3 regions of the Pseudomonas sp. HP_12 genome follow, and region 1 is predicted to be linked to each of the others. Evidence: predicted binding sites of a transcription regulator. Region 1 holds the regulator's gene; each other region holds the start of a gene.
The links. Region 1 encodes sigma-54, which starts transcription at its own class of promoters, with help from an activator protein. Its sites were predicted from a motif close to ANTGGCATNNANNTTGCTNT; they were not measured.

Region 1 (4,173 bases):
CACCAAGGTCACCGCACCACGCCCTCGTATCGACATGGTCATCCAGCCGAAAAAGAAAACCGACCAGCAGAAGGCCCAGTAATGGCGACGCTGAAAGCCCAGCACCTGGCCAAGGCCTATAAAAGCCGCCAGGTCGTACGTGACGTCAGCCTGTCCATCGAGAGTGGCCAGATCGTCGGCCTGCTTGGCCCCAACGGCGCCGGCAAGACCACCTGTTTCTACATGATCGTCGGCCTGGTTCAAGCGGATCAGGGTCGCGTCCTGATCGACGACCAGGACGTCAGCCATCAGCCGATGCACGGCCGTGCACGCGCCGGTATTGGCTACCTGCCACAGGAAGCGTCGATCTTCCGCAAGCTCTCCGTCTCGGACAACATCATGGCGATCCTGGAGACCCGCAAGGAGCTCGATCGCGCTGCCCGCCGCAAGGAGCTGGAAAGCCTGCTGCAGGAATTTCACATCACCCACATTCGCGACAATCTGGGCATGAGCCTGTCGGGCGGTGAACGTCGCCGTGTGGAAATCGCACGCGCCCTCGCCACTTCGCCGAAATTCATTCTCCTCGACGAACCCTTCGCCGGTGTTGACCCTATTTCCGTAGGCGACATCAAGCAGATCATTCACCACCTCAAGGCCAAAGGGATCGGCGTGCTGATCACCGACCACAATGTGCGTGAGACGCTGGATATCTGCGAAACCGCTTACATCGTCAACGATGGACAGCTGATTGCCGAAGGCGACGCCGAATCCATCCTGGCCAACCAGTTGGTCAAGGAAGTGTATCTGGGTCACGAGTTCCGCCTGTAACCGCAGTGATGACATGAGGTTGTGCGGCTCCCGCAATGTGCGCCATCGCCAACCTCGTTTTTTAATTGTCATCACACTCTAGGCAAACCCTCCAGCTTCAGGCATATAATTTGCTTAAGTTGGCGCCCTCGGCGCCCTGCTAGTAAATGGCGCGCAGTGCGCCGGCGAATAAGGTGTTAAGCCCTGCCATGAAACCTTCGCTAGTCTTGAGAATGGGCCAGCAGCTGACGATGACACCTCAGCTGCAACAGGCAATCCGATTGCTTCAGTTGTCGACGCTGGATCTCCAACAGGAGATTCAGGAAGCGCTGGAGTCGAACCCGATGCTGGAACGGCAGGAGGAAGGCGACGATTTCGACAACGCCGACCCCTTGGCGGATAACGTAGAGCAAAAGCCCAACGCTGATGTTCAGGAACCCACCTACCAGGAATCGGCGCCTACCGTCGACAATCTGGAGGACGGCGACTGGAACGAGCGCATTCCCAACGAGCTGCCCGTCGACACCGCGTGGGAAGACGTCTATCAGACCAGTGCCAGCAGCCTGCCCAGCAACGACGATGACGAGTGGGATTTCACCACCCGCACCTCCGTTGGCGAGAGCCTGCAAAGCCACCTGCTGTGGCAACTCAACCTGGCGCCAATGTCGGACACCGATCGCCTGATCGCCGTGACGCTGATCGACTGCATCAACAATCAGGGCTACCTCGACGAAACACTCGAAGAAATGCTCGACGCCTTCGACCCTGAGCTCGATATCGAGCTGGACGAAATCGAAGCCGTTCTGCACCGCATTCAGCAGTTCGAGCCTGCCGGCATCGGCGCTCGCAACCTGAGTGAATGCCTGCTGCTGCAGCTTCGCCAGCTGCCCGCCAAAACCAAGTGGCTGGCGGAAGCGCAGAAGCTGGTCAGTGACTACATCGATCTGCTCGGCAGCCGCGACTACGCGCAACTGATGCGCCGCATGAAGCTCAAGGAAGACGACCTGCGTCAGGTCATCGAACTGGTCCAGAGCCTCAATCCGCGCCCCGGCTCGCAGATCGAGTCCAGCGAAGCCGAATACGTCGTGCCTGACGTCATCGTGCGCAAGGACAACGAGCGCTGGCTGGTGGAGCTGAACCAGGAATCCGTGCCGCGTCTGCGGGTCAATCCGCAGTACGCCGGTTTTGTGCGTCGCGCCGATACCAGTGCCGACAACACGTTCATGCGCAATCAGCTGCAGGAAGCTCGCTGGTTCATCAAGAGCCTGCAGAGCCGCAACGAGACGCTGATGAAGGTGGCCACGCAAATCGTCGAACACCAGCGAGGCTTCCTCGAGTACGGTGACGAGGCCATGAAGCCCCTCGTTCTGCATGACATCGCGGAAGCGGTCGGCATGCACGAATCGACGATCTCCCGGGTGACCACGCAGAAGTTCATGCACACCCCGCGCGGGATCTACGAACTCAAATATTTCTTTTCCAGCCACGTCAGCACCTCCGAAGGCGGCGAATGCTCGTCCACGGCGATTCGCGCGATCATCAAAAAACTGGTCGCTGCGGAAAATCAGAAAAAGCCGTTGAGTGACAGCAAGATCGCTGGTTTACTGGAAGCACAAGGCATTCAAGTGGCCCGTCGCACAGTCGCCAAGTACCGCGAATCCCTTGGGATCTCGCCGTCCAGCGAACGCAAGCGACTGATGTAAAGGTCACACGTCAAAGCGTTCCAGTGGCAGGCATTACGCCTGCCTCTTAATGCACTGGCAACGAAGGAGAAGCTGTATGCAAGTCAACATCAGTGGACACCAGCTGGAAGTGACTGAACCTCTGCGTACCTACATCGGCGAGAAACTCGCCCGATTGGAACGCCACTTTGACAAGATCACGAATGTGCAGGTCACCATGGAGGTCGAGAAGCTCAAGCAGAAAATCGAAGCCACCTTGCACGTTCCTGGCGCTGAAGTGGTTGCCAACGCCGAACACGACGACATGTACGCAGCCATTGACCTGCTTGCCGACAAGCTTGACCGCCAACTCAAAAAACATAAGGAAAAACAGCAAAGTCTGCTGCAAGGCGCGACTGCTCGCTGACACTCCCCACCCATGATCCGACTTGAAAATATCCTGACCCCTGGCCGTTCACTCGTGAACGTGCCAGGCGGCAGCAAAAAAGCCGTACTCCAATACATCGCCAGCATGATCGGGAAGCAAGTGCCCGATCTGGATGAGCAGGTCGTGTTTGAGAGCCTGATTGCCCGTGAAAAGCTCGGCTCCACCGGATTCGGCAATGGCATCGCCATTCCTCACTGCCGCCTGAAGGGCTGCTCAACGCCTGTCAGCGCCGTACTGCATCTGGAAAAACCCATCGATTTCGACGCCATCGACGGCGCACCGGTTGACCTGCTGTTTGTGCTGCTGGTCCCGGAAGCGGCCACCGATGCTCACCTTGAATTGCTGCGCCAGATCGCCAGCATGCTCGACCGTGATGATGTGCGTAAGCGCCTGCGCGGTGCCAAAACCGACGAAGAGCTCTACAGCGTCGTGCTCGACGTCCAGAACGGTCACTGATCATGCGGATGATCATCGTCAGCGGCCGCTCCGGCTCCGGCAAGAGCACGGCCCTCGATGTCCTTGAAGACAGCGGTTTCTACTGCGTCGACAATCTGCCCGCCGGCCTGCTTCCAGAGCTGGCGGAGCGCGCGCTGATCAACACCGAACTGGCTGAGCCCCTGCTGGCGGTCTCGATCGACGCGCGCAATCTGCCCAGTCACCTGACGCGATTCCCGCGCATGCTCGCCGAAGTTCGGGCCCGGCACATCCAGTGCGACGTGCTGTTTCTCGACGCCGATGAAGCCACCCTGCTAAAGCGCTTTTCAGAGACCCGCCGTCGTCACCCGCTGAGCACGGCAACCCGCTCGCTGGCCGAAGCGATTCGTGACGAAAAAACCCTGCTCGGTCCGATCATCGACTTGGCTGATCTGACGGTCGACACCACGCACCTGAATCTCTACCAGCTGCGCGACATTCTCAAACTGCGCCTGCTGAACAAACCCGAGCCGGGCACTGCCTTCCTCATCGAATCCTTCGGCTTCAAGCGCGGCATGCCCGTGGACGCCGACCTGGTGTTCGACGTGCGCTGCCTGCCGAATCCGTACTGGAAGCCCGAGCTGCGCGAGCAGTCCGGCCTCGACAAGCCGGTTGCCGATTACCTCGCGGCTCAACCGGACGTCGAAGAAATGTTCCAGGACATCTTTTCGTACCTCAATAAGTGGTTGCCGCGCTTCGCCGCCAGCAACCGCGCCTACGTTACTATTGCCATTGGCTGCACCGGCGGACACCACCGCTCCGTCTACCTGACCGAACGTCTGGGTCAGGTGCTGCAGCAATCGC
Region 2 (4,173 bases), on a different contig from region 1:
TCAAGCCATCGGGCAGCGAGCAGACCGTGGCGCTGGTCACCGGCAACCGGATCCTGATCGAACCCAAGGAAATGGAGCCGAAGGTCTACAGCTACGAGTTGGGCACCAAGCCCCATGCCGAGCTGATGCCGAATGCGCCGGACGTCGCTGAGTTGCGCAAGAAGCTCGACAGCTTCCTGCAGACCGCGACCAAGAGCCTGCTGGACAACACGGCAGGGGTCAAAGACGCCAAGCCACAATGACCGCAGCCTGATGAAAACGCCCCGAGACCGGGGCGTTTTTTTTGCCTGCGAATCCTCGGCTTCAGGCTGCCAACGTCAGCTGTGCGCTGACGATTCGGGTTGAACGTCGTTGCGCTGCAAGGGTCAAGATCATCAGGCCGTTGTCAGGCCTTTACTGAGGAGACATTGATGAAAGTGTGGACTATTTCGTTTCTGGACAAAGACGGTGTGCAGCAAACCCTCGATCTTGAATCCGATCACCGTCCCAGTGAAGAAGAGGCTGCGCAGCAACTCCGCCCGATCCTGTTTCCGGTCGCCAGTGATCTTGATCTGAACGACCTCGACGGTCGCACTGCGGAGCCCACCGTGAAGACACTCAAAGAGCAGAACGCGGTACAGATCATCTCCATCATCGAGGCTTCGTAAGAAGCCTGCATTGCCCGCCATCCTGCCAATTGGCAACGCACTGGCAATGGGCGTACTCTGCGATCGAGGTCGGTGATGCATCTACCCGAGTCCGCTCGCGTACGTATGCCCGTTTTGTAAAACGCACCGGCCTTGTCAGCGACATGCTTGAGTCCCGGGCGGCAGATGACCTGCCGTTACACGCCTCGCCATCGAGGGGTGTTTCGGGATAGTTGAAACTCTATCTATCGTTGCATAGGAGGACGTTTCATGAGCACAGCCTATCAAGAAGACATCAGCAGCCATGTTCTGCGCTGCATGAAAGAAGGCGGTTTCGACTTCGCACGCATTCACCCCATCGAGTTCTATGCCACCTTTCCGGATGAGGACCGGGCGCGTCAGGCTGCGGAAAAATTTCGTGGCGAGTCAGTGAATGTCCAGCTCAATGCACTGGAAGACGGTGCCTGGCACCTGGAACTGAGCAAGTTGATGTACGCAACGTACGACGGGATAGGCGACTTCGAGCAGGATTTCCAGACGGCAATTTTCGGTCTGGACGGGGAGGTTGAAGGCTGGGGCGTCAAACAGGAGCTCAAGCGCCTTCATTGAGCTGATCAACCGTCATGCGCCGAAGCGAGGCGCCGATCGTTGGAAATTGTCTCCCGCCTCCATGACCAAGTGTGGAGCGGGAGATGCACCGAGCTGAATCACAGGCAAAAAAAAGCCGCTCTCTTGGGAGCGGCGGAAAGGGAATATCGGGTGGCGTTGCCAATAAGGTTTCGAGCCAATCGCCTTGTGTGACCTGGCGGGTTGGTCTGCGGTATGGGGCGATTATGCTCAGCCCCTGAACCGGACGGAAATGAACTGTCGCTATGCCAGCGATAGATTTTCAAAGTGAACGACGCTTCGCCATGAAGCGTCGGGGAACGGGTTAGGGCGCATCGTGCACAGGAATGGTGCGGACGCTCCGGCTGTTTAATTCAACCCATTGATATTAAAGCGTTTATGCCGATGGCACGGGCCTTGCGAAGGCTCTGGTGTCCATGGTGACAAGGAGTACGGCATGATCCGCACCTTTTATGACGAGATGTACGATGCGGGCGGCATAGTTCGTCCGCATTATCGGGAATTCGCCCGCTGGTTGGGGGAAGCGCCGCCTGAGTTGCTCGCTCAGCGTCGGCGTGAGGCCGATTTATTGTTTCATCGCGCCGGGATCACATTCACGCTGTACGGCGACGAGCAGGGCACCGAGCGGCTGATCCCCTTCGACACCATTCCGCGGAGCATTCCGGCCAGCGAATGGCGGGTGGTGGAGCGCGGCTGCATTCAGCGCGTCAAGGCGCTGAACATGTTTCTCGCTGACCTCTATCACGATCAGCGCATCATCAAGGCCGGGATCATTCCTGCCGAACAGGTCCTTGCCAACGAGCAATACCAGTTGGCGATGCAGGGCCTGAATCTGCATCGCGACCTGTATTCGCACATCTCCGGCGTCGATCTGGTGCGTGACGGCGACGGCACGTATTACGTGCTCGAAGACAACCTGCGCACGCCAAGCGGCGTGAGCTATATGCTCGAAGACCGCAAGATGATGATGCGGCTGTTCCCCGAACTGTTTGCCGCGCAACGCATCGCGCCGATCGATCACTACCCGAACCTGTTGCTGGACACCCTGAAAAGCTCGAGCCCGCTGGATAACCCCAGCGTCGTCGTGCTGACCCCCGGGCGCTTCAACAGCGCGTTTTTCGAGCACGCGTTTCTGGCCCGGGAAATGGGCGTCGAACTGGTAGAAGGCGCTGACCTGTTCGTGCGCGATGACCGCGTGTTCATGCGCACCACCGACGGCCCGAAAGCGGTCGACGTGATTTACCGCCGGCTCGACGACGCGTTTCTCGATCCGCTGGCGTTCAATCCGGATTCGATGCTCGGCGTGCCGGGCCTGCTGGCGGCGTACCGGTCGGGCAATGTGGTGCTGGCCAATGCCATCGGCACCGGCGTGGCTGACGACAAGTCGGTCTACCCCTTCGTCACCGACATGATCCGTTTCTACCTCGACGAAGAACCGATCCTCAAGAACGTGCCGACCTGGCAGTGCCGCAAGCCCGAAGAGCTGTCCCACGTGCTCGCCAATCTGGGCGATCTGGTGGTCAAGGAAACCCAGGGCTCCGGCGGTTACGGCATGCTCGTGGGCCCCGCTGCCACCGCTGCCGAAATCGAGTCGTTCCGGGCGCGGCTCAAAGCCAAGCCCCACGCGTATATCGCGCAACCGACCTTGTGCCTGTCGACCTGTCCGACCTTCGTCGAGAACGGCATCGCCCCGCGCCACATCGACCTTCGCCCGTTCGTCTTGGCTGGCCGCGAAACCCGTGTAGTGCCCGGTGGTCTCACGCGTGTTGCCTTGCGCGAAGGCTCGCTGGTGGTGAACTCGTCGCAGGGTGGCGGAACCAAGGACACCTGGGTGGTCGAGGATTAAGGATGCCTGCCAATGCTAAGTAGAACTGCCTCGGATTTATATTGGATGTCGCGGTACCTGGAGCGCGCCGAGAACCTCGCGCGGATGCTCGACGTCAGTTATTCGCTGTCGCTTATGCCCCAGGACGGACGCGGGGATGGCCTGAATGAAATCGCCATGCCCCTGCTGATCACCGGAACCCTGGACGATTACCTGGAGCGCCACGGCGACCTGCACGCCGAGCGCTTGCTGCACTTTTTCGCGCTGGACGCCGAAAACCCGGCAAGCATTTTCAGTTGCCTGGGTGCGGCGCGGGCCAGTGCCCATGCGGTGCGTGGGCGCATTACTGCGGACATGTGGGAAAACATCAACGCCACGTACCTGGAAATTCGCGGCATCGCCGAGCAGGGTTTGAGCCGCTACGGCATGAGCCGTTTCTGTGAGTGGGTCAAGGAGCGTTCGCACCTGTTCCGCGGCGCGACTTACGGCACCATCATGCGCAACGACGCGTTCCGTTTTATTCGTCTGGGGACGTTCATCGAGCGCGCCGACAACACCCTGCGCATGCTCGATGCGCGTTATGAAATGCTCGAACTGCGCGGCCCGTCCGCCAACGCGGCGGCAGACAGTTCCGCCGCTGGCTACTATCAATGGAGTGCGCTGTTGCGCGCGTTGTCGTCATTCGAGGCGTACACGGAGGTTTATCGCGATGCACCGGGTGCCCGTCAGGTCGCCGAATTGCTGCTGTTGCGTGCGGACATTCCGCGCTCATTGCGTGCGTGTCTGGAGGAGCTGGACATCATTCTCGCCAGTCTGCCCGGGGCCAATGGCCGTCCCGCCCAGCGTCTGGCCGCCGAGCTGGACGCTCGCCTGCGCTACACCGGCATCGACGAGATCCTCGATGAAGGCCTGCATGAGTGGTTGAACGAATTCATTCCACTTCTGGCCCAACTGGGTAGCGTCATTCACACTTCTTACCTGGAGGCTGCATGAGACTCTCAATTAGCCACGAGACCACCTATCACTACGACGATCAGGTCCGCGCCAGCATCCAGTATTTGCGTCTGACCCCCCACGACAGCGAGCGCCAGCAGG
Region 3 (4,173 bases), on a different contig from region 1:
CAGCAGGCCTTGATCACGCCGTCGCGCATCTGCTCGAACAGGTCGATGGTGCCGCCGCCGGGCTGATGCGGGATGCTGTCGTGCGGGATGTTCCAGAGGTCTTCGATGAAGCGGCGGTCGGCGTCCACCAACACCGAGCGCTGTCCGGGAAGTCCGGGGCCCATGTAGCCCATTTCCCTTCCGCCCATGGCATTCGGCTGGCCGGTCAGGGAAAACGGACCACTACCGGGCCGACAAATTGCCCCGGTCGCCAGATGCAGGTTGCACAGCGCATTGGTGTTCCAGGTGCCGTGGGTGCTCTGATTCAGGCCCATGGTCCAGCAGCTCATCCACTCGGGCGCCGCGCCGATCATCCGCGCCGCCTGACGGATGTCGGCTTCGGCCAGGCCGGTGACCTGCGCGACATAAGCCGGCGTGTACTCGGCGAGGAACTCGGGCATGACGTCCCAGCCCTGGGTGAACGAGGCGATGAAATCGGCGTCGATGTCGCCGTTCTCCACCAGCAAGTGCAACAGGCCATTGAGCAGCGCGAGGTCGGTGCCCGGCCTGATTTGCAGGAACAGCCCGGCCTTGTCGGCGGTGGCGCTGCGCCGGGGATCGACAACGATCAGCTTCGCCCCGGCCTTGACCCGGTCCATCATGCGCAGGAACAGGATCGGGTGACAGTCAGCCATGTTGGCGCCAATCACGAAAAACAGGTCGGCTTTGTCAAAGTCATCGTAAGAGCCCGGCGGCCCGTCCGCGCCCAATGAAAGCTTGTAGCCACTGCCCGCGCTGGCCATGCACAGCCGCGAGTTGGACTCGATATTGGCCGTGCCCACGAAGCCCTTGGCGAGTTTGTTGGCCAGGTATTGCGCCTCCAGGGACATCTGGCCTGAGACGTAAAACGCGAGTGCGCCGGGGCCGTCGCGGTCCAGAATTCCACGCAAGCGCCGGGCGGTTTCGCTGATAGCGGCGTCCATGTCAGCGCGCACCGGCTCGTGGCTGCGCTGATGGCGGATGTACGCCGACTCCATCCGCCCCGACTCGGCAATCGCCTGGCCACAGGTGGTGCCTTTGGTGCACAGGCGGCCGAAATTGCTCGGGTGGGTCTTGTCGCCAACCACCTTGATGACCCGGTTGTCCTCGACCTGCATGACGATGCCGCAGCCAACGCCGCAATAAGGACACACGCTCTTTACGCTGTTGCTCGCCATATTCCGTTTCCTGAAAGCAAAAAAAAGACGCCCTGTTCTCAGCCGTTGAAAAACGGAGAGCACACGGCGCCTTTGTCGTGAATATGGCAATCGGCGTTGATTGCCTGTGGGCACGGTGTTGCAAACGGCAGGCCAGCGTGGCCGAGGGACGTGCAGCGGAGGTTTTCAGTGGATTTTGCTGATGTGATGAATGGACGCTGAGCTTCACCGTGGGGCGCACCAGGGTAAATCGCACCCTTTTCGAGCCGGAACCGTCTGCTCTCGAGGGTGATGAGATCGGCTTGCGATCACGCTTCTGCCCGTCAAACGTACGCGTCTGGCCGGAACGAAACGTATCCGACCCGTGGACATTCTCCACTGGCACAGCCATTGCTACATCCCTTATCAAGTCCAGCCTGAACACGCGGTTGGCAGCCCTGGCCGGTCAACGCGGACCGCCAGCCGTCCACGGCATCGGGCTCACCAGGTTGACGTCGACACTGTGGTCGCGCGGCAACCCATAAAGAACAGGCAAAGGCGCCTGGAACCGAGAGGTTCCGGGCGCCTTTTTTTTGCTTTCGAAAAACCTGATTGGCCTTGGCCGGGACTCGATATGACCACCACAGTCGCCCCACTCAACGACGTCAAAACCCTGATCGTTATCGGCAATGGCATGGTGGGTCACCACTGTGTCGAGCAGCTCATCGCCGCCGGCGCCCTCGATCGCTATTGCATTCATGTATTCGGTGAAGAAGGCCAGCGCGCCTACGACCGCGTGCACCTGTCCGAATACTTTGGCGGTCGCGACGCCGAGTCACTGGCGATGAGCGCTGCTTCTTTATATGAGCAGACCGGGCTTGCGCTGCACCTCGGTGTGCCGGTGCTGGAAATCGACCGGGCGCGGCGCGAAGTGATCACCGCCAAGGGCCGCTTCGGTTACGACAAGCTGGTGCTGGCGACGGGTTCCTACCCTTTCGTGCCGCCCATCGAAGGCGCCGAAGGCCATTCGCGGCTGGTCTACCGCACCCTGGACGACCTCGACACCATCCGCGCCGCCGCCCGCCAGGCGAAACGCGGCGTGGTGGTCGGCGGCGGGCTGCTGGGACTGGAAGCGGCCAACGCGCTGAAGTCCCTTGGCCTGGAAGCCCACGTGGTGGAATTCGCGCCGCGCTTGATGCCGGTGCAGCTGGATGACCACGGCGGCGCAGCGCTGAAGGCGCGCATCGAAGCACTGGGCGTGGGCGTGCATCTGTCTCGCGCGACGCAATCCATCAGCGCGGGTGAGGAATACCGCTACCGGATGAATTTCGCCGGCGATGAATTCCTCGAAACCGACCTGATCGTCTTCTCCGCCGGCATACGCCCCCAGGACGCCCTCGCCCGCCAATGTGAGCTGGAACTGGGCCCGCGCGGCGGCATCGCCATCGACGAACATTGCCGCACCAGCGACGCCGACATTTTTGCCATCGGCGAGTGCGCCGCCTGGAACGGCAGCGTCTTCGGCCTCGTCGCCCCGGGTTATCAGATGGCGCGCAATGTCGCGGCGCAGCTGTGCAACCTGGACGCCGAGCCGTTCTTCGGCGCGGATATGTCGACCAAACTCAAACTGCTGGGCGTCGATGTCGGCTCCATCGGCGATGCCCATGGTGCGTTGGCGGGTGCGCGCAGTTACCGGTTTATCGACGAGGCCAGCGGCAGTTATCGCCGCCTGGTGGTGTCGGCCGATGGCAAAAAAGTGCTCGGCGCGGTGCTGGTGGGTGACAACAGCTATTACGACACCCTGCTGCAATACGCCCAGAACGGCATCAAGCTGCCCGCCGATCCATCGAGCCTGATCCTGCCCCACAGCGACGGCGCGCCGACGTTGGGTGCCGATGCCCTGCCCGCCACGGCGACTATTTGTTCGTGCCACAACGTCAGCAAAGCCTCGATCTGCTCGGCCATCGATGGCGGCTGCACCGATCTTGCCGGGCTCAAGGCCTGCACCAAAGCAGCCACCGGATGCGGCGGCTGTACAGCGCTGCTGAAAAGCGTGTTCGAGCACGAACTCATTGCCCGGGGCGTGGCCGTCGATAAAAGTCTGTGCGAGCACTTCGCCTTTACGCGGCAGGAGCTGTACGCCTTCGCCCGCGTGGAAAACATCGAAAGCTTCGACGAGATGCTTGCCCGCCACGGCAAAGGTCATCTGGGTTGCGACATTTGCAAGCCTACCGTCGGCTCGATTCTCGCCTCGTGCTGGAACCGGCCGATCATGGACCCGTCGCTGGTGCCGCTGCAGGACACCAACGACACCTTCATGGCCAACATGCAGAAGAACGGCACGTATTCGGTGGTGCCGCGCATCCCGGCGGGCGAGATCACTGCGGACGGCCTGATCGCCATCGGCGCGGTCGCGAAGAAATATGACCTGTACACCAAGATCACCGGCGGCCAGCGCATCGACCTGTTCGGCGCGCAGTTGCACGAGCTGCCGGACATCTGGGCCGAGCTTATCGCCGCCGGCTTCGAGACCGGTCATGCCTACGGCAAATCGACGCGAACGGTGAAGTCCTGCGTCGGCAGCACCTGGTGCCGTTACGGCGTTCAGGACAGCGTGCAAATGGCGCTGAATATCGAGGACCGCTACAAAGGCCTGCGCTCGCCGCACAAGCTGAAGTTCGCGGTGTCCGGCTGCACCCGTGAATGCGCTGAAGCCCAGAGCAAGGACATTGGCGTGATTGCCACGGAGAACGGCTGGAATCTGTACGTGTGCGGCAATGGCGGCATGCGCCCGCGCCACGCCGAGCTGTTCGCCACCGATCTGGACGACGAGACACTGATTCGTTACATCGACCGCGTGCTGATGTTTTACATCCGCACCGCTGACAAGTTGCAGCGGACCTCGGTCTGGCGCGAGTCCCTTGAAGGCGGGCTGGATTTTCTGAAAGCGGTGGTGATCGACGACAGCCTGGGGCTTGCCGCCGAGCTGGAGGCGCAGATGCAGTTGGTGGTCGACCGT

Region 2: ACYASU_RS14845 (circularly permuted type 2 ATP-grasp protein) is a predicted target of sigma-54. The motif match lies at 1,637-1,656, and genes of this name have one in related genera.
Region 3: nirB (nitrite reductase large subunit NirB) is a predicted target of sigma-54. The motif match lies at 1,553-1,572, and genes of this name have one in related genera.

What each region holds. Positions count from the first base shown of each region.
Region 1 covers NZ_JBTOQG010000023.1:204,072-208,244, reverse strand. The annotation lists gene lptA (lipopolysaccharide transport periplasmic protein LptA) at 1-82, shown strand, start outside; gene lptB (LPS export ABC transporter ATP-binding protein) at 82-807, shown strand; gene ACYASU_RS16230 (RNA polymerase factor sigma-54) at 996-2,489, shown strand; gene hpf (ribosome hibernation-promoting factor, HPF/YfiA family) at 2,566-2,874, shown strand; gene ptsN (PTS IIA-like nitrogen regulatory protein PtsN) at 2,887-3,351, shown strand; gene rapZ (RNase adapter RapZ) at 3,354-4,173, shown strand, end outside.
Region 2 covers NZ_JBTOQG010000021.1:24,149-28,321, forward strand. The annotation lists gene ACYASU_RS14830 (LTA synthase family protein) at 1-242, shown strand, start outside; gene ACYASU_RS14835 (hypothetical protein) at 411-647, shown strand; gene ACYASU_RS14840 (ribonuclease E inhibitor RraB) at 897-1,235, shown strand; gene ACYASU_RS14845 (circularly permuted type 2 ATP-grasp protein) at 1,690-3,099, shown strand; gene ACYASU_RS14850 (alpha-E domain-containing protein) at 3,112-4,071, shown strand; gene ACYASU_RS14855 (transglutaminase family protein) at 4,068-4,173, shown strand, end outside.
Region 3 covers NZ_JBTOQG010000037.1:5,757-9,929, forward strand. The annotation lists gene ACYASU_RS20295 (molybdopterin-dependent oxidoreductase) at 1-1,196, opposite strand, end outside; gene nirB (nitrite reductase large subunit NirB) at 1,789-4,173, shown strand, end outside.